4 regions of the Alkalibaculum bacchi genome follow, and region 3 is predicted to be linked to each of the others. Evidence: riboswitches for the same ligand, from Rfam matches in the RefSeq annotation. Region 3 holds a riboswitch; each other region holds the start of a gene.
What was found. A riboswitch is a leader RNA that binds a small molecule or an ion and turns the genes downstream of it on or off. The one in region 3 is predicted to bind cyclic di-GMP.
Positions count from the first base shown of each region.

Region 1 (6,290 bases), on a different contig from region 3:
TGGCTCGTAGTTCTTCTTCTAGCTGTTTTTCACTGGTTTTGTCAAAGATTACACCTTCAACGGTAATGACATCGCCCCGTTCTACATTGTATCCTGTTGCTGACGCCACAATATTTTGTATGCTTTGAATATCTCGATTTGCTAGCTCCCCATCGTAAATAACAGATGTAGTTAATTTATTTACCTTTCCAGGAGCCTTTATCCTTTGGGTTGTGGTAGAGTTTAATTCATTATTTATAGTTCTTTCATAAGTAGAGCCGCTGCCCTGTTGGCTCTCTACTACATTACTTACATTGTCATCTATATTGCCACCGGTAGCATTTTGCATCTCAATAGTATCTCCACTAGCAGATACTTGCTCGCTTCGAAGAACAGGCTCTTGATATGTGATTATTGTGCTTTCTTCTGAATCAAAGTCTAAATCTGCATAGACGGATATTTTTATTTTATCCTTGCCATAAGCACTGCCCAACAAATCATCTAGATTGGATTCAAGCTCTGATTCAAATTGTTTTTTTATTTCTTGATAGCCAGATGCAATATCTGTTGCATTTAATTCAGTATCTTCTTGTAAAAATGCGCTGAGGAGATTGCCCTTTGAATCAATTACTTGAATGTTTTTTTCAGGCAAATTGTCTACTGCCCCAGAAACCAATGAGGCAATGCCTTTGACCATGTCGTTTGTGACTTTTTGATTGGGTTTTACATCTACTATAACAGATGCACTAGCCTCTTTATCCTCTTTTTCAAATATGCTCTTTTCAGGCATCACTAAGTGCACTTTTGCAGACTTTATAGCCTCTAAGGACATAATTGAACGCTGTAGTTCTCCTGTTAGAGCCCTTTGATACATGATCTCTCGATCTTCTTCTGTGGCCATTAAGCCCGTATCATCAAAGATCTCAAAACCGGTGGAATTTTCAGGCATCATTGCATTCATTGCCAATTGCAAACGGTATTCATCTACTTGTTTTTTGTCAATGAGGATATCACTACCGCCATTTTCTAATTTATACTTCATTTTCTTCGTTTCTAGATCACTTACGATATTTCCTGCATCACTAAGTTCTAAATCACTAAATAAAGTAACGTATTCTGTTCTTTGTGTAAAATAGGTATAGATAGAAACAAAGGCAAGAATACTTACTAAAAAAGTAATCATTAAGACTTTTTTCCTCTTGTCAATCTTGTTCCAACCACTCTTTGCTCCATCTAAAACTGCCACAAATCTTTCCATCGTATTAAAATAACTCCTTTACAAGTCAACTATAATTGCATGTTGTTGATTTCTTTATACGCTTCCACGCATTTATTGCGAACTTGAACGGCAAGCTCTAAGGCAATTCGGGCTTCTTCTGTTGCTATCATAACACTATGCAAATCTTCAACTTCACCAGTAATGAAATCTTGTGTTAATTTATCAGCCTTTACCTGGGTATTATTTAATTTTTCAATTTCATTGCTAATAATATCTTTAAAGGAAGAAATTCCTTCAACAGAAGAGTTTTCACTCGGTAAAATGGTAGAATCTGTTTTATTGACTGTAGGTATATTGGCACTTGCTAATGACTCATAACTTATTTGGTTTGTATTAGCTAGAATACTATTGTATAAAGACAATATGTTCATTTACGTTTCCTCAATTCTATTGTTTTTAAGGTGGTAAGCTTTAAGGTGGTAAGGTGGTAAGGTGGTAAGGAAAAGCATTTTTGCCACCGGTGGTGGCTTAGTGATAGAACGGTGAGGCACCGTTCCCTCCCCTGTCTCAGCTTATTTTTCTTCCACTTTCAGCTTTCCACTTTCCACTAACCTGAAATCACCCTTTAGAAATTTCCAAGGCCTTTTTTAGTATGCTCTTGCTGGTATTTAAGGCAGTTACATTTGCTTCGTATGCTCTCTGTGTGCTGATTAAATGAATCATTTCATCTACCATATTTACATTTGGCATCATAACATATCCTTCTTCATTGGCATCAGGATGAGATGGATTGTAAACCATTTCGAGATTTTCCTCATCTTGAGCAATGCCAACCACTCTAACACCAGCGCTCTTTTTTTCCATACGTCCTGTAACCTTGCTGATTTCAGTTCTTAATTTCTCTTCAAAGACTACGTCTTTACGCAAATAAGGCCCACCCTCTTCTGTTCGAGTAGTGTTTACATTGGCAATATTTGTAGAAATCGTATCCATCTTTAATCTTTCAAGAGCTAATCCACTTGCGTTAATTTGCATGGAGTTAAACACTGACATATTAAACTAACCTCACTTTAAAAACATTTTAAAAATGTCTTAGTATATTGTTTGTTCTCTAATAGCTAGTCTTCAAAGATCCTTCGCTACGCTCAGGATGACTGGGGCAGGAGCTAGGGCGCTCAGAATGAATGAGCAAGGAGCTTGGGTGCTCAGAATGACTGAGGCAAGAGCTTGGGTGCTCAGAATGACTGAGACAAGAGCTTGGGCCTTCGGCACTTAGAGATACGAAGAATCGCCTCTAACCAACTCCCCGGTCATCCTAGAGCGCAGCGAAGGATCTTCACATCAGCCACCAGTGGTGGCTATAAGGTTTTGCTTACCACCTGACCACCTTACCACCTGACCACCTTATTTATTAATTACATAGTTCAAATTAGCGAGCCTAGAATTCAACTGAGAGACTAATGTATTGTAATACAATTCATTAGCTGCTAATTCGGTCATTTCTAAATCGACATCTACATTGTTTCCATTGTCGTTTAGAGAAGTAGATTCTCTTTTTTTTACAATAGGTTCTATATCTTCTACTTCCCCAATGCCAAAGTGATTAGGATGAGATTTTTCTAAAGTCACTGCATTTTCATCTATGGCTGTCTTTAGTAAGTCTTCAAATTGAACTTTATTCACTTTGTAATCAGGTGTGTTGATATTTGCAATATTGCTAGATACGGTTCTTTGACGTAAAGAGGACATATCTAATCCTTTTTTGATCAAATCATAACTAAAATTACTCATTGTAAAACCCCTTTTATACAGTTTCTAATACCCATTTTATACAATAGTCTAACGATTCTTGTACAGTTGTTTAATAGCTGTTCCACTTTGGTTAGCAATCGTTAATAATTTAGTACAAATTATTCTAAACTTAAAAGTTTAGTCGTCTATTAGTAAGTTCTATTTTTAAGCTTTCTTATTCTCCCTATTAAACATATAGGTTAAGTTGACTATTTTAAAATAAAGTAGACCTTTTACAATATTACTAAAAATTGACAAAAAAAATATAGCAACTGGCTGCCATCTTGCGAAGGCCCTATAGCTTTGCGTCCTTACCTTTCGATAAGTTTGCCATTATAGTACATATTATCTTTATATGACATATTATCACAAATTTTTACATCTAACAACAAAAAGCGCAAAAAATACATGGATTTTACATGGATTTTCTTTGCGCTTTGGTTTTATTTAACTTGAATAAGATTTAATTTATCGTTCTACCTTAATCGTCTTTTAATGACAACTACGTTTGTGTGTTAGAATGTTGGAAATCAAATTTATTTTATACCTTAAACTTTACGTATACTTAAATATCCTTATCTATAAATATAGCTCTTTTACTGACAGATATATAACTATCTACTACATTATTTCGTTTTTTCACTTGTTTCATAGCTCCTACCAAATTTGCCTTTTTCTTTTGTAAGGATTCCATTAATTCTCTTTGTGCTGTAGAAAGAATATTAATATTTGTGCGATAAACTTCGTCTTCTGCATAGGAGCCTTGTTCTTCTTTGACAGCTTCCGTAATCTTTATGACTTGATCAAATTCGATTTTATTCTCCTCAATCAACCCTATACCTGTTTCTATTTCTCCGTCCCAAGATTGAATGTTTGCGATCACCTTTTTTAGAATTTCATTCCTTCGGTCAAGTAAATTTTCTAAATCTGCGCCCATGTGTCTCTCAACTCTTGCAGGTAATTTTTCACTTCAATAATACCCTCTGGATTTTTGTCAATATTAGCACGGACGAGTTTAAAATTCATATACTCATAAAGCTGGTATAAATTCTTGGCAATGTCTCCACCTGTTTCAAAATTTAAGGTAACCATAAACTCATTTATTATATCTTGAGCTTTCTTTAGGTTTGTATTAACCGTTTCATAGTCCTTACTCTCTAAAGCCATCTCCGCTAACTTACAATTTTTTATAGCACCATCATATAACATAATCAACAGTTTTTTCTTAGGTGCCGTCGTGATTTGATTATTTTTATATACATTGTTTGCATAAGCGTGGTTCATTTTTTTCTCCTTTATGCGGTTATTTGATATATGAGGTTTCTGAAAGTAATTAGTGCTCTAGCTAATCAGAGTTGTTAGTCGAAAAAAGCGGAAAGTGGAACTCGCCCCTAGGCGAGATTGTGTAAGATCCTTCGCTACGCTCAAGATGACTGAGGTAGTTAGCTTCGGTGATTACACAAGTCTCTGCACCCCTTAGATCTAAGCTACTGCTTTGTCATCCTGAGGAGCGCAAGCGACGAAGGATCTTTGACCCCAAAGCTTGACCCTAGCCTCCCACTTCCAACTTCTTACCTCCTGCATCTAAATGCATAGGGAACGGCGCCCTCATCGTTCCTCCATTAAGCTACCACTGGTGGCTAAGACGGTTTTGCTGACCACCTTACCACCTTATTTCTTACTCACATTCATCGCATCAATCTGCCCCACCAACCAGCTCATCTGGCTCTCTGCTTCCATCATGGCTACGTCTAAGGCGGTGAACATCTTTATGTATTGGGCTTGTTTCTTTTCCATTCGGAGGTTAAATCGGTCGATTTGATCGTTTAAATCTTCTAAGGTCTTTTCTAAACTTTCTGTCTTGCCTTTGATAATCCCTTTATCAGATGTAATATAGGAATTAATGTAATCATTTAATCGTACGCCAAAACCACTTTCTTCACCTTTGCTGTCCTTACTATTAAAGAAATTCGCTACATTTTGTGGGTCTTTCTCTAAAGCTTCGGTCAATTTACTAGAGTCAAATTGCAATTTACCAAACTTATCTATGGTAGTGACCCCTAGTTCCGAAATATCTTTAATCGTCGTGTTTTCATTACCTATAGTAGAAGTCACCAGATTACGAAGAGAGGAATGAAGCCTCATTAATGTACTATCTCCTGCCAAAGTTCCTCCACTACCTGGTATTTTAGGATCTCCTGCTGCTAGCTTGTCCTCTATAAAAGTCATAGTAGAATTATACTGGTCTACAAAATCCTGTATGGCACCAGATAACTTGGAAGTGTCTAATGATACTTTGACCGTATCGTGTTTTCCTTCTTCGTGGGTATTCTTCAAATGAATGGTTGTATACTGTAAAACGTCCTTCACTTCATTGGAATTTCGCTCTACGCTTACTCCATTAATGGTAAACTTTGCAGTAGTACCTTCTTCAACCTTCTTACCTGCCTCTGTAGTCAGACCAAGTTTTCCTAAGACCGTACTACCCTCAGCTTCTGATAATGTGATGGCACGATTACCTGTTTTTGCATCTGTAAGATAGAGCTGATCGTCAATAATCGTTGCGCTGATACCTGTGTCTTTTGATGCATCATTAATTTTACTGGTGATCTTACTTAGAGAATCCCCTGCTTCAATCGTAATATCTACACTTTTGTCATCACTGTTTTTAATAGTAAAAGTACCACTTATATCTAAAGCCTTGGTAATCCCACCCTCAGGTAAAGAAATTTTTCCAGAAAGAACACTAGTGCTCGTCGCCAATCGCTCTACATGTATTTTGTAATCTCCTACAGAAGTATTCTTAGATGCCGTAATAGAAACAGTATTTTCATTCGTAGAAGTAGAAGATTTTGCATTAAGAGTATCGGTTTTCGTTAATGCACTAAGTTTACTATTTAGAGAATTTAGCCTCGTATTAATATCCTTCCACGCATTTTGTTTTGCTGTAAGATTTGTCTTTTTATTCGATAATTGCACCAAAGGCAATTTTTCCGCTTCCATAAGCTTATCAATCGACGTCTGATCGATCCCAGAATAAGACCCTATAAAATTAATTCCTGCCATTATTTCACGCCCTTTCGTCTACTAAAATACCAACCAAATCCCAAATATTTGCCACAAGATCTAATATCTTTTCTGGAGGTATTTCTTTGATGATTTCATCGGTTTGTGTATTGACCAGCTTTACCATAATGCGATTGGTTCGCTCATGGATTTCGAATTTAAACTGCTCTTCATTTCGAAATATTAACTCATTACTATCCTCTACAGCCCTTTCTAAATCCTCTCGGCTGTAGTC
Region 1 covers NZ_QNRX01000001.1:161,807-168,096, forward strand. The annotation lists gene fliF (flagellar basal-body MS-ring/collar protein FliF) at 1-1,237, opposite strand, end outside; gene fliE (flagellar hook-basal body complex protein FliE) at 1,267-1,629, opposite strand; gene flgC (flagellar basal body rod protein FlgC) at 1,817-2,251, opposite strand; gene flgB (flagellar basal body rod protein FlgB) at 2,603-2,989, opposite strand; cyclic di-GMP riboswitch class I at 3,254-3,331, opposite strand; gene DES36_RS00815 (hypothetical protein) at 3,555-3,926, opposite strand; gene fliS (flagellar export chaperone FliS) at 3,911-4,273, opposite strand; gene fliD (flagellar filament capping protein FliD) at 4,661-6,055, opposite strand; gene DES36_RS00830 (flagellar protein FlaG) at 6,060-6,290, opposite strand, start outside.
Region 1: linked by a shared signal. The riboswitch ahead of flgB (flagellar basal body rod protein FlgB) and the one ahead of DES36_RS07640 (DUF5979 domain-containing protein) in region 3 are both predicted to bind cyclic di-GMP.

Region 2 (6,290 bases), on a different contig from region 3:
ATATCATAAACGATTTCTTTTAATGGCATACCCATTGGTACTTCAACAAGTCCAGCATTTTCTACTTTTCCTACAAGAGCAAATACCTTAGTACCAGTTGATTTTTCTGTACCGATTCCTTTAAACCAATCTATTCCATTTTGGAAGATAACAGGTACACATGCTAGTGTTTCAACATTGTTTAGAATAGTAGGTTTTAGCCATAAACCTTTGTGAGAAGTTCTTGGTGGTTTCTTTCTTGGCATTCCTCGATTGCCTTCGATAGATTCCATAAGAGCTGTACCTTCACCACAAACAAAGGCTCCTGATCCTAATCTTAAATCGATATCAAAATCAAAACCTGTTCCTAATATGTTTTTACCTAATAATCCATATTCTCTAGCTTGTTCGATAGCTTTACGTAATACTTTTATTGCTAATGGATACTCTGCTCGAACGTAGATATACCCTTGGTTTGCACCAATCGCATAGCTACCAATAGCCATCCCTTCTAAAACAGAATGAGGATCTTTTTCAAGAATGTGACGATCCATAAAAGCACCTGGATCTCCCTCATCGGCATTACATAGGAAGTATTTTTGATCGGAATCTATTCCGTAAGCTTCATTCCACTTTCTTCCTGCAGGGAATCCCGCTCCCCCTCTTCCTCGAAGATTGGATTCTGTTACGAAATCGATTACTTCTTTTCGAGTTTTTTCAAATAAAACTTGTTCTAATGCACTATAACCACCAAGTGCTATATAATCATCAATATTTGCAGGATCAATTAAACCACAATTTTTTAATGCAACTCTTTTTTGGTTTTTATAGTAATCCCCTGTTAAAACAAGGTGACCGTTTTTGACTTCTGCTATGCCATCTGCTAATAATTTAGCTTCTAGCTCTGGTTTGTGAGACCCTCGAATACGATTTAGTTCTTCCCTAGTTATCAACGCACTCTACCTCCAAACTGTATTTCTGAATGATATCTTTTACATCTGCTTTCTTAACCTTTGCATAAACATCTTCATCCACTACTACTACTGGTGCGATACTACAATCTCCAACACATCTACAATCTGTAATAGAGAATTGTAGATCTGGGGTAGTTTCACCACCTTTTATTCCTAAGATATTTTCAAATTCTTCTAAAATATCTTGAGCACCTTTTACATAGCATGCAGTACCTAAACAAATGCTGATGTTATGTTTGCCCTTTGGAATAAAGGTAAATTGAGAATAATAAGTAGCAACACCGAATACTTTTGATGTAGGTACATCTAATCCACTAGCGATCATTTCCATAACTTCTCGCGGCAGATACCCAAATTTTACTTGAGCTTCTTGCAAGGCTGGAATTAAAGCTCCAGGCATGTCTTTGTGGTCTGAAATAAATCCCTTAAACTCTAGAATTTTTTCTTTGTTCTTTTCAAGATCAAAGGTAAATTCCATACATACTTCCCCCTTTGTGTTTTTAAATTAACTTAAATAAGTCTATGGCATAAATAAATAATTGAATATCGTATACAATCTACATAGATTTACAGAGAGTAGATTGTTAATTAATTATTACCATATACCTCCATAATGATATTACAGAAACCAACTATAATCAATAATAAATTTATAATAAAAATAATCTTTACCATATCTAAATATAATATATGCAAATTATGGAATGTATTGAAAAAACATAAATTGTATTTTTATATTGAAATAATTTTAATTTCATGTAAATTCAAGGTTTTGATTATAAAGTCAAGAATACATAGACATAATATCGCATTTAGGATACTCTTATAGTTAGTCGGATAAGAAATTGAAATAATTATTGATAATATTAAATTCGTTTTAAAGTCAAACATTATAATTTTAAAACTTGTTTTTAAGTTAACATATCTAAACTATAATTGTGATATATTTTTATATTTTTAAAAACAAATTTAATGAAGTTTGGTACTTCCTTAAAGTGATGGACTAAATAATCTAAACGTTTAGTGAGTTTATGGGCTTCATAAGTTCTCATAGATAGATGGATTTTTATTAACTTCTTTAAATATATAAGTGAATAGGTATGTAATTCATGAACAGTATACTGCTTATCGTTGTACTTGTTAAAGTTGCATGAATTTATAAAATTAAAAATAAATTTATAAATTATTCTTGATTTTTTGAATCGATATTATATACTAAATAAAACAAAATAATATTAAGATACTATTTGCAGATATTTCTAAATACATTGCTACATTTATTATTATCTTTTTTCATAATAGTAGCTATCAATCAGTAAGGAAAAATAACTAAGGCTTCTATAGTAGTAGGCAGAGGAGACATGAGCATGAAAAAGCAAAGGGCAAAAATCCACAAGAATGAAGATGGTCAAGCCCTAATAATGGTGGTACTAGCAATCGTTGTTCTAATGGGGATTGCTGCTTTAGTAGTAGATGTGGGCATATTGTATGTAGAGAAAGCAAATATGCAAAAGGCTGCAGATGCGGCGGCTTTAGCGGGGGCGCAGGATTTGCCAGCAAATACTGCTATAATTACTGCGGAGAATTATGGTGCATTAAATGGAGCACATGATACAGATGCAAATCTAACGGATGATAAATCTAAAGTTGAAGTTGAATGTACAAAGACTGTTCCTCATTACTTTGCTAGAATTTTAGGTTTTACAGAAACGGAAGTTTCTGCTAGTGCAATAGCTGAAAAACAATATGTATGGGAAGGTGAAGGGTTACCTTTTATTAACTTTCATGAGAGCTTTTTAGAGATAGGAACACAGGTAGAGGTTTGGGATAAAGTTAGTTCGGGATATTTCCAGAGTATAGAGAATTTTGATGTCATAAATGAAGGAGTTCCTAATAACACTTACTTTCAGCTTCACATAGAAGATGGACTACAGGTTAAAAATGGTAAGGTTGCAAATAAGAAGAAAGCAATTGAAAATTATTACAACACTCACAAGTCTACCCTGACTCCAACTCCATATGTTTATATTTTTAGTTTATCACCAAAAGCTTTTGATACAGAGAAAGTTATCTTACAAAATGGAAGTCAAAAAAACATTAATGATTTAATAAATAAATCAGACTATGTGTCTTTAAAAAGCTTAGTTCTTGTAAAATGTACGTTTGACTATTATGATGATAAAATTCTCAAATTAACCTCTGTTAAAACCTATGATCTTGGAAATGATGACGTAGGATATCCTAATCTACCCGATTATCCTACAGATTATGTAGGACCTAATGGTAGTGGTTCACAATTAATCGAATGAAAGTATAATGAGGGAAAAATTAATATTTATTAAATAAATTATATTATACTAAGAGATAAACTATCAAAATCATTTGATTAAATAGACGAATATTGTATAATAGCTATGTGAACGTAACATTCGTTTTCGCTTATATAAAAATTCAAACCTACAGAATTACATAGGACAACAGCATAAAAAGGATCTATTGAAAAGGCAAACTTATCGAAAGGTAAGGACGCAAAGCACGAAGTCTACGGTTATAATACATAACTAGGATGGTTCAGCTGCCAAATTAGTTTGGCAGCTTTTTTTGTGTCAACTTTCTAGTAAATAAGCTGATGAGTATGGGCTTTTATGTAAAAATTTACTGTTTCATGTGCTTGATAAAAAAGCCGATGGGTATATATTTTTTATACGAAGAGGGTCTTGGCGCGCGTTAATTATAATTGAACAATGATTAAATTATCGTAATAGTTGTAAATCCTTTCAAATATTAAAATATACAGAATAAAGAAGTAGAAATTGATTAAATTAAGGATTACAAAATAGTGTTTTTATGCTACATAAACACACTATTTTATAATAAATGAACATAAAGCAATAAAATACTTTATGGGGATTAGGTAGTAGCATACATATTTTAAAAGGAGGAAGAAAGATGAATTTATTAAAAAGATTATTTGTAGAAGAAGAAGGACAAGGTTTGGTGGAGTATGCGTTAATTCTTGGACTCATCGCTGTGATAGCAATCGTAGCTTTAACAGATATTGGGACAAATGTTAAGGCTAGACTTGAAGAGATTAAAACTGCGTTAACTAAAAAAACAGCTTAAACAGAACAATCATAATATTTTTTTTATTTTAAGAAATGTTCTCTCCAATAGAGAGAGCATTTCTACTATATGAAACGATTAGGAGCATACATGGACATTTTAATAGTAAAAGTCGTATTAGTTATGGTAGCCCTTATTGCTACATTTTACGATATCAAAGAAAAGAGAATTCCCAATGCTTTAACCTTTCCAGCTATTCTCATGGGAATTGTTTTAAATACAATTTTTAATGGCTTTGAAGGATTGGTTTTTAGTATTGCAGGCTTTTTTACAGGGATGGTTTTATTCTTCATCCCCTTTGCATCCGGTGCTATGGGTGCAGGAGATGTAAAACTAATGGGAGCGATTGGTTCTCTTATGGGGTGGAGATTTGTAGTAGTTGCTACTTTGTTTTCTGCCATTTCTGGATTGCTTGTAGTTTTTGTTTACCTGATTTATCAAAAGAAATTATTTTGTTTTTTAAAAAAATACTTCTTATTTTTTACAATACCTATAATGCAAGCTCTTTCACTTAGTTTTAAAAGTGAAAAATTAGATCAAATACATAAGAATCTCCTTTTAGAAAAGCATCAAATCCATGATGAAAAATTATATGTACCCTATGGCGTAGCCATTGCACTTGGTGCATTATTTACTTTAAGCGGAATATATAAGGATTTTTTGTCCTTTTAACATAAGATTTGCCACATGTAGAGAGGATGAATGCAAGATGAGTCGTCTATTAAAGTTAGGAAAGAGCGATAAAGGCCAAGCATTAGTAGAATTTGCACTGGTTTTACCTATATTATTGGCATTAATCCTAGGCATGATCGAATTTGGCTGGATACTCAATGGTAAGATTACCCTTACTAACGCAGCAAGAGAAGGCGCTAGGGTAGCTGCTATATATCATGACAAGGGCGCAGTTGTTGACGATGCAAAAGAGGCTGTAATCAATGCTTCAGTAGCATCAAGTTTGACAATAATTGGTGTAAACACTACCTTTTCGTCAGATACGACAACTGTTATTGCTGAAGCTGAGATTGAACCCATCGTAGGGCTGTTTTTTAATAATAAAGAAGAGGTATCTCTAACCGCCCAAGCCGTTATGAGATTAGAGTAAAAAATGTAAGTTATTAGTACTACAGAAAGGAGCAAATTTATGAGAGCTAATAAAAAAATACTGATCCTTGCAATCATCTTAGGCCTAGCCACAGTCTTTGGACTAAGTACTTATATGAAAAAATCTGGAGCTATTGCAGTAGATGGGGGAGGTTATACAGAGGTTATTGTGGCGGCGAATACTATTCCAGCTAATGTAAAGATTACAGAGGAGATGTTGGTATCTCAATCCATGCCTGCAGATGCCGTACACCCAGATGCCAATAAATCTATCAGTAAAATCATTGGAGGCATTTCAACAATGGAAATCGTAAAAGGAGAGCAAATTTTATCCAATAAAGTAGCTCTAGGTCAATCCGATGCAGATTTAGCTTATCGAATACCAGACGATATGAGGGCGATCTCCATTCCAACAGATGAGGTGGTCGGAGTAGCTGGCTTTGTCAATGTTGGGGACAAAATCGATATTCTAGTAACCTATAGCAACAAAGATATTGCTAAGGTAACCACTACATACACTCAGCTTCAAAATATTGAAGTTCTTGCAGTAGGCAATGCAAAACAACGAGACCCAGCATCTCAAACAGATCTTCCATCTACTCTTACCCTATTAGTGAAACCAGAGCAAGCCGAGGTTTTAGTCTATGCCTTATCCAATGGAACGATGAACTTTACCCTTAGAAATCCTTCTGATACGAAAAAGATAGATTTTAAGTCCTACAGTTCTGAAAATTTTGGCACCTACAAGGAGAGATAGCAGATGGAATTTATAAGAGTATTTATACTAGGGATTATTGGAGAGGAAAGAACCTATATAGAGGATGTTCTATCAAATATTGAATACATAAAAATAGTTGGGGCAGTAAAGTCTGATGAGGAAGCTTTTGAAGAATTAGAGACAAATTTTGTAGATGTAATTCTTGTTGATGCAAGTGTTTCTGGTGATGGCTATAGAGTAGCAGAAGTTCTAAGTGAAGAATATCCAAATATGGCTATTATTATGGTAGAAAGAGAATTTGATGAAGACATTATATACAAATCCCTTTCTGCGGGTGCTCAGAACGTGCTATTCTACCCTTTTACAGAAGCAAAGCTTGTAGAGACCATATATCG
Region 2 covers NZ_QNRX01000006.1:119,207-125,496, reverse strand. The annotation lists partial or broken gene DES36_RS06085 (NAD(P)H-dependent oxidoreductase subunit E) at 1-1,353, opposite strand, end outside; gene DES36_RS06075 (pilus assembly protein TadG-related protein) at 2,321-3,262, shown strand; cyclic di-GMP riboswitch class I at 3,447-3,536, shown strand; gene DES36_RS06070 (Flp family type IVb pilin) at 3,903-4,076, shown strand; gene DES36_RS06065 (A24 family peptidase) at 4,167-4,748, shown strand; gene DES36_RS06060 (TadE/TadG family type IV pilus assembly protein) at 4,786-5,178, shown strand; gene cpaB (Flp pilus assembly protein CpaB) at 5,218-5,934, shown strand; gene DES36_RS06050 (CpaE/TadZ family protein) at 5,938-6,290, shown strand, end outside.
Region 2: linked by a shared signal. The riboswitch ahead of DES36_RS06070 (Flp family type IVb pilin) and the one ahead of DES36_RS07640 (DUF5979 domain-containing protein) in region 3 are both predicted to bind cyclic di-GMP.

Region 3 (6,290 bases):
ATTGATTCAAGGTAGAGAGTTATTTGATATGTTCCTAACGGCTATTAGTTTAGCTGTTGCTGCTATACCAGAAGGTTTAGCTGCTATTGTAGCTATTGTATTATCGATTGGTGTAACCAAAATGTCTAAAATCAACGCTATTGTTAGAAAACTTCCAGCCGTTGAGACACTTGGTTCTGTAAATGTAATTTGTTCAGATAAAACAGGTACTTTAACACAAAACAAGATGACAGTAGTAAAACACTATGTCATGAATCACCTAAAAGATGTGCCAGCAGAAGGAGCAGGCTTTAAAGGTTCTGATGATGAGAACGAACTTATCAAATCTTTTGTATTATGTTCTGATGCAACTTATGAAAATGGTCAAGGCACTGGTGATCCAACAGAAGTAGCATTAATTGTCCTAGGTAATAGGCACAATATGACAAAAAATGATTTGAATCAAAAATATAAAAGAGTTGGGGAAAAACCTTTCGACTCTGACAGAAAATTAATGTCTACTTTAAATGAAGAAGGAAATGGATATAGGGTCCACACAAAGGGAGCTATTGACAATATCCTTCAAATTGCCACTCACGCATTAGTAGATGGCCAAGTTGTACCACTAACAGAAGAATTAAAACAACAGTATTTACAAATAACATTAGAAATGTCAAATGATGCTCTTAGAGTATTAGGAGCTGCTTATAAAGATGTAGACAGTATAATCGATGCGGATGAAATGGAAAATGGGTTAACAGTTATTGGACTAGTTGGTATGATTGACCCTCCACGATTAGAAGTTAAAGATTCTATTGCAGAAGCAAAAATGGCAGGTATTAGGTCAATAATGATTACAGGGGACCATAAAAATACAGCTGTAGCCATTGCAAGACAATTAGGTATAGCAGACTCTATAGAGCAAAGTTTAACTGGTGCAGAAATTGATCAGATGAGTGATGATGAATTTGCTCAAAAGATCAATAATTACAGAGTATTTGCAAGGGTATCTCCTGAGCACAAAGTTAAAATCGTTAAAGCATTCAAATCTCATGGAAACATCGTTTCTATGACTGGAGATGGTGTCAACGATGCACCTTCTTTAAAAAATGCAGATATTGGTGTAGCTATGGGTATAACAGGTACAGATGTATCTAAAGGCGCTAGCGATATGATTTTAACAGACGACAATTTCTCAACGATTGTTCATGCAGTTGAAGAGGGAAGAAATATTTATAACAATATTAAAAAAGCAGTTATCTTCTTATTGTCTTGTAATTTAGGAGAAGTTATCTGTATCTTCCTAGCGATATTGTTAAACTGGCCAATCCCACTAATTGCTACTCAGTTGCTTTGGATCAACTTAGTTACGGATTCACTTCCAGCGTTAGCGTTGGGAATGGATCCTGGCGATAAAGATGTAATGAAAGAAAAACCAAGAGATCCAAAAGAAAGCTTCTTTGCTAACGGAGCTGGTTTCAGAGCGATTTTAGGTGGAACTTTAATAGGTTTATTGACACTTGGAGCTTTCTACTTTGGTTTAGTAGAGCATGGTCACTATATTGGCGAAGTAAATATGCCTGAAGAAGCTATAACATATGCAAGAACAATGGCCTTCGTCGTATTAGCAGTATCACAATTGTTCTATTCATTAACTATGAGAAATTCTAAGAAATCCATATTCCAAGTAGGATTTATGACGAATAAATTGCTTATTGGTGCGATTATTGCGGGAATCTTCCTACAATTTATTGTAATATCCGTACCATTTCTAGCAGATGCTTTTGGTGTACAAATGCTTACATTATTTGACTGGGGAGTTGTACTAGTTTTCTCATTAATACCTTTCTTAGTAAATGAAGCTGTTAAGGGATTTATGAGACTTAAAGATAAATAAAAAAGTAAAGATCACTATGCTTCACTGCTTACAATAATAAATTGTCTGCAATGAAAAAACCCTTTTATTGAAGGTATTATTCAATAAAAGGGTTTTTTTATTATAAACAAAAATTATTTATAAAATCATATAAGATGAAATAAAATTAAAAAAGTTTATATAAAATACAATTTTGATGTTTATGTGGTAAAAGTTAGGGAATATATTAAATATATACATATTATGACAAATAAATTAATAAACACATATATAATTATATATATAACTATAATATTTTATAGTTTATTCTACATAATTGTATATGGAATTAGATAAAGGCAAACCTGATGAAAATCAGGGACGCAAAGCTAAGAGTCTAAGGCAATGAAAATTGCTACGACAGTCAAGCCGCCAAATTTATGGCGGCTTTTGCTGTACCTAGGACAAATGAATATACAAAAGAAAAAGGCAAACCTAATGAAAGTTTGGGACGCAAAGCTATGAGTCTAAGGCAATGAAAATTGCTATGACAGTCAAGCCGCCAGAAGTGAGTTCAGGCGGCTTTTTTATATAGACGAAAGTATTCCTTTTATCATTATTTACTAGCATCTTGTAATAACACATAAAGATAGAACCCTAGTGCATTTTTTTACATGAAAAAAGCAAAAGACACTATCACAAAGACGAATGGAGGGATTATTTTGATAAAGATTGACCTTTGTTTAGATTTAAAAGAGGAGGTGAAAACTCAATGAGATCGAAAGGAAAAAAGAGAAAATTTAGTTTATTTATGGTATTTGTATTGCTTTTCTCTTTATTAGCCTCTTCACTGGTGGTCATGGCGGAGACAGTAGATTCTAATTTGGAGATGAATAGTGTAAATGTTTCTGAAGAGGAACTTACTCTAACAGGGCTCCTATCTGAAGGACCAAAAGTAGAACAGCTGGTAGAAGAGCCAAAAGTAGAACAGCTGGTAGAAGAGCCAAAGGTAGATCTGCCAGCTGAGGAACCGAAAGTAGAAACACCGACAGAGGAACCTAAGGATGAGTCACCTGCCGAGGAGCCAAAAGTAGAAACACCGACAGAGGAACCGAAGGGTGAGGCACCTATCGAGGAACCGGAGGGTGACATTGTGGAGAAAACCGTAGAAGTTGCTCCGGTTTCCGACGATGATACTCCTATACGGGATGCAAACACCAACAAGGAGAGCGCCCCTTTAACTGAGGTCCTTACAGTTGCACCAATGGCAGTTGGTCCAATACCTATTGTGAACTACTTTGCAGCAACAGGTAGTAGCACAAATGATCACTATTCAGTAGTCGGCGTTTATATCACTCCTGATAATAATATTCACCTGTTGATAGACAACGACAAGAATACTGCAAATCAGACGAGGTTTTATGATCCCATGCTAAATGGGGTAGCAGCTGCAGGATACGGTTTAACGCCTCAAAATTACGATCCTTATTGGAAGGAGTTGGGAAATAGTGTAACTTTAACGTCTCCAGGCAATCCTGACAGAGTAATTACAGGTGTAAGGCTATTTACTTTTAATTTAGGACCGATGATGGGTTCTCTTAAAGAGAGTAATACCTTGCAAATTCTTAACAGTGCGGATGGCTTTAGTATTAGAGGCTTAACATTTACGATCAATATGGGTCATACCATAACTAAGACCGTTGACAAAGCCAATGCCACAATTGGAGACGAATTGATCTACACCATTGCAGTTAAGAATACAGGCGATTTTATCCTTAGAGGCATTAACGTGACGGATACCATCCCTTCAGGCACCACAGTACTTAAAGTTTCTAAGGACAATGGTGCAACGTGGGTTGATCCGGTCATTGCAGGTAATGTCATCACTTTAGACACCAATATTGATTTGGTCGCCGGGGCGTCAAAGACCTATAAAGTAAAAGCATTTATCAATGATAATGTGACAAATGGTCAAACCCTTGATAACACAGTTGCAACGGGCGGGAACGTACCTACACAAACGGCTACTGCTCGAGTTACAGTTAAAACGGCAAACGTAACTGTCAAAAAAATTATTACTGGAAATTTTGGTGAGGTATCACGTGAATTTCCATTTACCGTAAAGGCAAACAAGAATGGTGGACATTATACTGAGAAAACATTTGACTTTCACTTACACCATAATGAAACACATACCATCCCAAACCTGCCGACAGATGCTGTTTTGGCTCTGACAGAAGTAAATGGCGATTATGTTGTTACTGTAACCGTAGATGGCAATCCTATTACCCCCGTTACAGATGTATATACTATCAATGTAGGATCTATGGCTACCAAAACCATCACCGTCACTAATGAGAAAAATGTTGTTATTGATACAGGTATTTCTCTTGATTCACTACCATATGTTTTGATTCTCGTATTCACAGTAGTTGGCTTAGGTGTAATGGTTATTCGCAAGCGCAATATTCACAATTAAAGCTAATAGGAGACACGTTAATAGGAGGTTATTATGAAGGGCAAACAAGAAACCAATTGGACTCAAGTTTTAAATACACATAAAAACACAAGCAGAGAATCCCTAGGCGAAACCGAAAATAATTTTGATGACTGCCGATTTAACCCTGAGCAAAAGGCAATTGCACAGTGGTTAGAGGACATTCACTTTCAAAAACAGTTCTTCGGAGGCATAAACGAGGAGGATGTTTGGAAGAAAATTGGCGAATTGAATGCTATGTATGAAGAAGCTTTAAAAGTGGAACGCATACGATATGATACCCTGCTTGAACACTACAAAAAAATCTGTAAAATTACTGAATTTAATGGTACTCATGAGGAAATGCTTGATAGGGAGAAGGTCGGTAATGAGTAAAATCCTAGAACTTATCAATATCTCTGATACTATAAAAAGACGAAAAAAGGAATCAGCAATAAAAGTGGCCTATATGGATCTTTTACAGAGAATCCTCTTGCTAGTAATTATTGGGTACCTTATACTTACGCAAATCTTCTTAATTGTTCGAGAAAGTGGAAATGAAATGTTCCCAGCAATTAAGGATGGTGATTTGATCATCGTTTTTCGGTTACAGCGAGAATTTGAAAAAAACGATATTGTAAGCTACAAGGTTAAGGGAGTCCGGCATACAGGGCGAATCTTAGCCAGGGAAACAGATATAGTCACAATAGATGACAGCGGAACATTGCTTGTCAACGGAACAGCTCAAGTGGGAGAAACATTTTATCCCACTTACGCTAGGGGGGGAATTGAGTATCCTTACCGAGTACCAGAAGACTCCGTCTTTGTTCTAGGAGATTACAGAACGCAAACAGTTGACAGCCGGGATCTTGGCCCCATTTCTACAGATGCAGTAGAAGGTAAGGTAATTACCATACTTCGAAGAAGAGGTTTGTAAGCTTCAAGGAAGTGATTTGATCAAAATAATATGTATCTTATGCTGCAAAAGCAGATACAGATAAAAATTAAAAGGGAGGATTTAAAATGAAGAAATTTTTGGTTATTTTCTTGGCGTTGGCAATGGTATTTAGTATGGGCGGTACGGCATTCGCAACTACCCCTGGATATGTAGACGGAAGCCCAGTGCGAATTGAAAAGGCACTTACTATTAATAATCCAGGAACGGTTAATCCAGTAGAAACTTTTAAATTTACTGTTGATACGGGATCAGGATTAAGAGATGGAGTAGCTATAACAGCTCCAGAGTTTAGCCCAGCTTCATTTACAATTGATGTTGCACAAGGTGCAACAACGGGTTTTGCAAACATTGTTTTACCTACTTTTACTCAGGTTGGAGTATACACCTACCCTATCACTGAAGTAATAGGTAATACAGCTGGTATGAATTATGATGGCGCAACGTACAATCTAGTAGTTACAGTAATTAACAATCCTAATGGTGCTGGATTCCTACGTGTTCTCACACTTACAGATGATAAGAACGTTAAACGTGATGCCTTTAAAAACGATTTTGACGCTGGTAATTTAACGATTAAAAAAGAAGTTACTGGTAACTATGGAGATCCAAATGATCAATTTACAGTTACTGTTACACTAACACCAATTGGAGATAAAGTTATAAAAGCAGATCCAATTCTAGCATCAGGTGGGACTAAGGAAGTGAGCGGTGATGGAACGGTTACAATCACTTATACTGTTAAAAAGGGATCAGAGTTCACTATTCAAAACATCCCATATGATGTGAACTATACTGTAGTAGAAGCAGCTAACGATAAGGATTATACAGTAAGTTATGATGCCAATGCAAGTGGGGAACTTGATGCGGCAGCTATAACGACTACTATTACAAACAATAGAGACACAACTGTTAAAACAGGCATCAGCCTTGACAATTTGCCTTATGTGATTCTTCTAGTATCTGCACTAGGTGGCTTGGTAGTATTTGTTATGAAAAAACGCTTATCTCATAACAGCTAATAA
Region 3 covers NZ_QNRX01000008.1:108,230-114,519, forward strand. The annotation lists gene DES36_RS07635 (cation-translocating P-type ATPase) at 1-1,876, shown strand, start outside; cyclic di-GMP riboswitch class I at 2,183-2,271, shown strand; cyclic di-GMP riboswitch class I at 2,313-2,401, shown strand; gene DES36_RS07640 (DUF5979 domain-containing protein) at 2,607-4,313, shown strand; gene DES36_RS07645 (hypothetical protein) at 4,347-4,706, shown strand; gene lepB (signal peptidase I) at 4,699-5,247, shown strand; gene DES36_RS07655 (DUF7601 domain-containing protein) at 5,334-6,287, shown strand.

Region 4 (6,290 bases), on a different contig from region 3:
TTGGTTTACTTATTATTATTTTAATATTAGTGAACTATTACTTGTTCATTGTAGCCTCCATTGGAGTTTATCCAGCAAATTATTCAGAAAAAATAATTCAAAGTAATTACGATGAGTTAAAGAATTTACCTAGGGTGACCATAGAACTATTGACTCCAATGTGTAATTTTGGTGTTTATTCTGAGGAAGGAGATTTTCTATATGGAAATTTTTCTTCTAAGGATATAAAAATAAACTGGGATAGATATCAACAAGGAAAAACATCAACAGGTTTAGAAAAGTATATAATAACGATTGATCGTGATGAGGGGATATTGATTATTACCTATCCTTTAACTGCGCAATATAGAAATGAAATTTTAAGGAGAACTTTACCTAATGCTGAGTTGACAATAGTGATTGTATTTTTTATTCAGCTTATAGCTTTGATCATTTTGTGGTCTAATCGATTTGCCAAAAAGGTTAATAATGAATTAAAAACCCTTCTAATACCAATGGCAAAAATACAAGAACAGAACTTAGATTTTAATGTAGGTACGAGTAATATAGAAGAAATCAGCATGGTTCTTAAAGGGATTGATAAGATGAAAAACTCATTAAAAAAGGCCCTAGAAGAACAATGGTCAGTAGAACAGCAAAAGAGAGAACAAATATCAGCTTTAGCACACGATATAAAAACGCCTTTAACGATAATTAAAGGGAATGTTGGATTACTTGGTGAAACAAATTTGACAAATGAGCAGAAATCTTATTGCGGTTATATTGAGGAAAGTAGTGAACACATGGAGGGATATCTAAAAAGTTTGCTGACTATTACAAAAAAAGAAATTGATTATCGTAAATCTGATGAAATCATCAGCGCTATGAAAACAACAAATTTTATAAGAAGCCAGGGAGAGGCTCTTGGAAAAATTTATGATCTCAATATGATATGGAACATAGATATTGAAGAAGATTTATATATACAAGGAAACAAAGATGAATTTGAAAGAGCATTGATGAACATTTTGTCAAACGCAGTAGAGTTTTCTTCAAAAAATTCTAGTGTTATTATTAATGGTTTTATTGATAATTCTTATCTCATTATCCAAGTAATAGACCAGGGGAATGGTTTTTCTAAAAAAATGCTAAAGTATGGAAAACAGCGATTTACAATGGATAATGATAGCAGAACCAAAACTGGACATCATGGATTAGGTTTATATATAGCAAACACCATTATTACAAAATATCATGGAGAACTTATATTATCCAACGATAAGAATGGTGGTGGGTCCGTTACAACTAAGATTCAAATTTTCCAAAGAGACATGTCGCCGAACCGCTGAGTTTGTCGCACAACAGAGTTACAAAAGCGAAAAGGAATATCGCTATTTTTTAGAAGAACTCGGTTATTGTTTGGGAATATATTGATAAAGGATTCATTTCCAATAGGGTGATTGCATTTGGCACATTAGGAGTGTTATGCTTCATGCCAACAATAAAGTATCAAAAAAGAATTTCTTTATTTTTAGGACATTCAAATATCGAAGAATAATAGATATACGATGAAAGAAAATCGCAGTTGAATATAAATATAGAATTAGAGGAGGAGAAAATGTACTACTCGATACATTACAAATCGACCGTTGGGGATATATTGCTTGCAAGTGATGAAGATAGTATTATTGGTCTGTGGATTGGCGAACAGAAATATATCGGAAACACAATGCCAAAAAATATTATCGAAAAAGATGATATTCCAATACTTAAAGAAGGTATAGCATGGTTAGATGATTATTTCACTGGTAAGAAACCAAAAATATCTAGGCTACCTCTTGCTCCTATAGGTGGTGAGTTTAGACAGCAGGTGTGGAAAATTCTCACTGAAATACCCTATGGTGAGCTGACAACATACGGTCATATGGCGAAAGAAGTTGCAAAACGCATAGGGAAAAACAGGATGTCTGCTCAAGCTGTAGGTGGTGCTGTGGGACACAATCCCATATCTATCATTATACCTTGTCATCGTGTAGTAGGCACCAACGGAAGTCTGACCGGTTATGCAGGTGGAATTGAAAAAAAGGTAAAGCTACTAGAGCATGAAGGAGTGGATATGACTGGATTATTTGTGCCCCAAAAATAAAAAAGATGTACTTTATCTAATAAAAAGAATATTAAGGGAATTAAACGTGATCCATGAATAAAAAAATCTACTTTTATATCTATTATTTAACCACAATAGGATTAACAATCGTATAATGTATCGCAGCTAAATTAAAAAAGTGCCGAAATATGTAAAATAGGTGTTGATTTATTAAGAGATTTTAACTATGATAGAAATAATAAAATAAATTTTTGACAGTTTAATTACATCTAAGGGCAAACTTACCGAAAGGTAAGGACGCAAAGCTATGGGCCTAACCGACTTATTTGTCGCAAGGTAGCCAGTTGCATATTATAAACAAAACCCTTTTATCTAATTTTAAAAGGGATTTTTTTATTTTAACAAAAGGGGGAGTTAACATGAGAAGTATTAAAATGAAATTAGTGGTTTATTTTTCTGCACTTATTTTATTTTCATCTGTAGCTTTAGGAATCATCTCCATCAATAGCGCTAGTAAAATTGTTACAGTGGAAGCAGAAAAAGGTCTTATAACATCTGCTAATGATGGAGCAGTAGTAGTGCAGAACCGAATGGAAATTCAAAGAAGAACGCTAGAAGTACTTGCCCAATTAGGCGAAATCCAAAATATGGACTTAGAGGTTCAAGTTCCTATTTTGCAAAAACAAGTAGAAGTTTCTGACTTTATTAATTTTGGAATCATGCAATTAGATGGAACCGTAACTTATACAGATGGAAGGACAATCCAGCTGCCAGAAACAGACCCTGTATGGAAAGCCTTAAAGGGCGATAAGAATGCGTTGAATTTTGGTATTAGCCCAGCCACAGGTGAAGTTGTTTTAATATATGCGACACCTATTGAAAGAGATGGAAAAATCGTAGGAGCACTTTTAGGACGCCGAGATGGCAATGCCTTAAGTGATATTACAGATACGTTAAAATACGGCGAAACAGGTCAAGCCTATATAATGGATAAAGAAGGGACAATTATTGCCTACTCAGATCGAAGTGTAGTAAGCAATCAAATTAATCCCATAAAGGCAGCAGAAGCCGATGACAGTGAAAAGGCATCTGGAGAATTTCATAAGAAAGTGCTAGAAGAAAAAACAGGAGTAGCCAAGTATAAGGATAGCCAAGGGAAAGAATTATACTCGGCATATGATTCTATTGATAATACGGATTGGATTCTCATTATGAGCGCAGATGAAGAGGAAATATTAGCAGGAATACCATCCTTAATGAAGGCAATTATTTTATTAACTGCTGTAGTATTAGCCATAAGTATAATTATAATCTATCTTATCGGCAATACAATTGCAAAGCCTATTATTAACGCAACCGCTCTTGCAAAAACCCTTGCCGATTTAGATCTTACGAGAGATGTTTTAGAAGCTGATTTAAAAAGCAAGGACGAAACTGGAGAATTGGCAAGATCATTCCAGAGTATTACTGACAATCTTCGAATGATTGTCAATGAAGTTAATGATTCTTCTGAACAAGTAGCAGCAGCCTCTGAAGAATTAATGGCAAGCTCTGGACAATCTGCAACTACTGCTGAGGAAGTTACAAAAACTGTAGAAGAAATAGCAAAAGGGGCTGCAGAGCAAGCTCTAAATACAGAAGAGGGCTCAGCAAGAGCTACTAAGCTAGGTGAAACCATAGAACAAGATTTAAACTATGTAAAAAACTTAAATGTTACTACAGAAAAAGTATCTACTATAGTGGGTGAAGGTTTACAAGAAATTGAGAAACTAATCCAAATAACAGATGAAAGCACGCAAGCTATCCAAGACATTCATAGTATCATCTTACAGACAAATAGTAGTTCAGATGAAATTGGAGAAGCTAGCAGCGTAATCAAATCCATTGCAGATCAAACAAATCTATTGGCATTAAATGCAGCTATCGAAGCCGCAAGAGCAGGAGAAGCGGGAAAAGGTTTTGCAGTAGTAGCAGAAGAAATAAGAAAACTAGCAGAGCAATCCTCTGCATCTACTATGGCAATTGATGAAACCATATCTGAGCTTCAAACAAATGTTGGGAGCGCAGTAAAATCAATGAATAGAGTATCTGCAATATTTGAAGAACAATATAATAGCGTTCAAAATAATAAAGATAAATACATAATGGTTGAAAAAGCTATGAACGATGCAATAAGTGCAGTTGAAAAATTAGATGTTTCTAGTAAAGAAATGGAAAAGATGAAGAATGAAATCTTGAATACATTACAGAATTTAACTGCTATTGCAGAAGAGAATTCTGCAGGTACAGAGGAAGCGTCTGCCTCTATGGAAGAACAAACTGCATCTATTCAAGAAATAGCAGGTGCTAGCGAAGGTCTCGCAAACTTAGCACAAAATTTACAATCAGCAATTCGAAAATTTAAAATCTAATAGGCGCAAGGATGTACGAGAAATCAAAGCAAAATAAATAAATCTGTGCTTTAGAAAAAGAATGGCTCTGTTCTGGTAGAAATTTAAACCAGTAAAGAGCCATTCTTTGTGATTATTGTAAGGAGGAACGAGGTAATAAATTACTATCATATTGAAAATACTGGAAGCAATTGATATAATTACAACAATAACATATTTAAGTATTTTTTATTGTTAAGATATTTTTTTGTTACTAAAGGTGTCTGCTGTGAAAATGTGTTCGATATGTACTAAAAAGAGGGTGAAGGGAGCGATGATATGAAGGGGAATTATAAAGTATTAATAAAAGAATCTGAAGAAAGATGTAGGCAGCTTGCACTAAAAAGAGAACAAAAATACAGCAATAAAATAATTAGCGATGCAAATTTACAAAAGATTCTTATGAAGAACAGAGATATGATTATGACTGCACTCCCATTTATAAATGAACTAATTAAATTTACAAAGGGAAGTGATTTCTTTGTTTTTTTAACGGACAGTGAAGGATGTATTCTAAATGCAATGGGAGATGAAAAAATTTTAACAGAGGCTTTTAGCCTTAAAATGATTCCAGGTGCATATATGAATGAAGAAAATATTGGGACAAATGCCATGTCTTATGTTATTAAAACAGGAAATCCCGTACAGCTTACTGGAGAAGACCACTATATTTACGCTTATCACAGATGGACATGTTCAGCGGCACCAATAAAAGACAGTCACGGCAATGTAATTGGTGTCGTGGATTTAACCGGGTATACAAGAAATGTACATCCTCACACTCTTGGAATTGTTGTTGCAGTAGCTAAAGCTATTGAAGAGATGATTGCTGTTAAAGCTCAAAATGAACAAGAAAAAAGAAAATACAATAGTATTAACAAAGTCCTTAATGCTATTAATGAGAGTATTATCACTTCAGATAAACATGGGAATATAAAAAGGTATAATGATAAAGCAGCAGAAATATTTGGAGAAAATAACAAATTAAAAGAACATAATATCGGTCAAATAATTGATGAATGGCATCAAGTAAAAGATATGCTCCTTGCCAATAAAAACATAGTAAAAAAGGTTCATATCACCTCATGTAAGGATATCTCATACGATTTAGAAGCAAATAAAATTTACAATGAGGACGAAGAACGTTTTGAAATAGTATATACTTTTAAGAAAAATGAAAGAGCAAATCATCATAAGGTAAATAAGTATAAGTATAATTTTGATAATATTATAGGGCAAGATAGAAATCTAATTAAAATAATTGAATATGCAAAAAAGATAGCAGATAGTAGTTCGACCGTTTTAATTATGGGCGAAAGCGGTACGGGAAAAGAATTATTTGCACAATCTATTTATAATTCGAGCTCTAGAAATGATGGACCCTTTATTGCAATAAATTGTGGAGCTATTCCTGAAGCTCTTATTGAATCCGAATTATTTGGATATGAGGACGGTGCTTTTACAGGAGCTCGAAAAGGTGGAAATCCTGGAAAGTTTGAATTAGCGTATGGTGGTACCATTCTACTGGATGAAATAGGAGAAATGCCCTTAGACATGCAAGTGAAACTTTTGAGAGCTTTAGAAGAAGGTTTTATCACTAGGCTTGGTGGTAAAAAGCCGATACCCGTAGATGTTAGAATAATTGCATCAACAAATAGGGACTTAGAAGAAGATGTTGAAGAAGGAAAATTTAGAAAGGACTTGTATTATAGGCTAAATGTATTGCCATTGTATATTCCTCCTTTAAGAGAAAGAAAAAGTGACATAAGGATATT
Region 4 covers NZ_QNRX01000006.1:144,390-150,679, reverse strand. The annotation lists gene DES36_RS06170 (HAMP domain-containing sensor histidine kinase) at 1-1,328, shown strand, start outside; gene DES36_RS06165 (methylated-DNA--[protein]-cysteine S-methyltransferase) at 1,598-2,125, shown strand; cyclic di-GMP riboswitch class I at 2,351-2,438, shown strand; gene DES36_RS06160 (methyl-accepting chemotaxis protein) at 2,506-4,497, shown strand; gene DES36_RS06155 (sigma-54-dependent Fis family transcriptional regulator) at 4,795-6,290, shown strand, end outside.
Region 4: linked by a shared signal. The riboswitch ahead of DES36_RS06160 (methyl-accepting chemotaxis protein) and the one ahead of DES36_RS07640 (DUF5979 domain-containing protein) in region 3 are both predicted to bind cyclic di-GMP.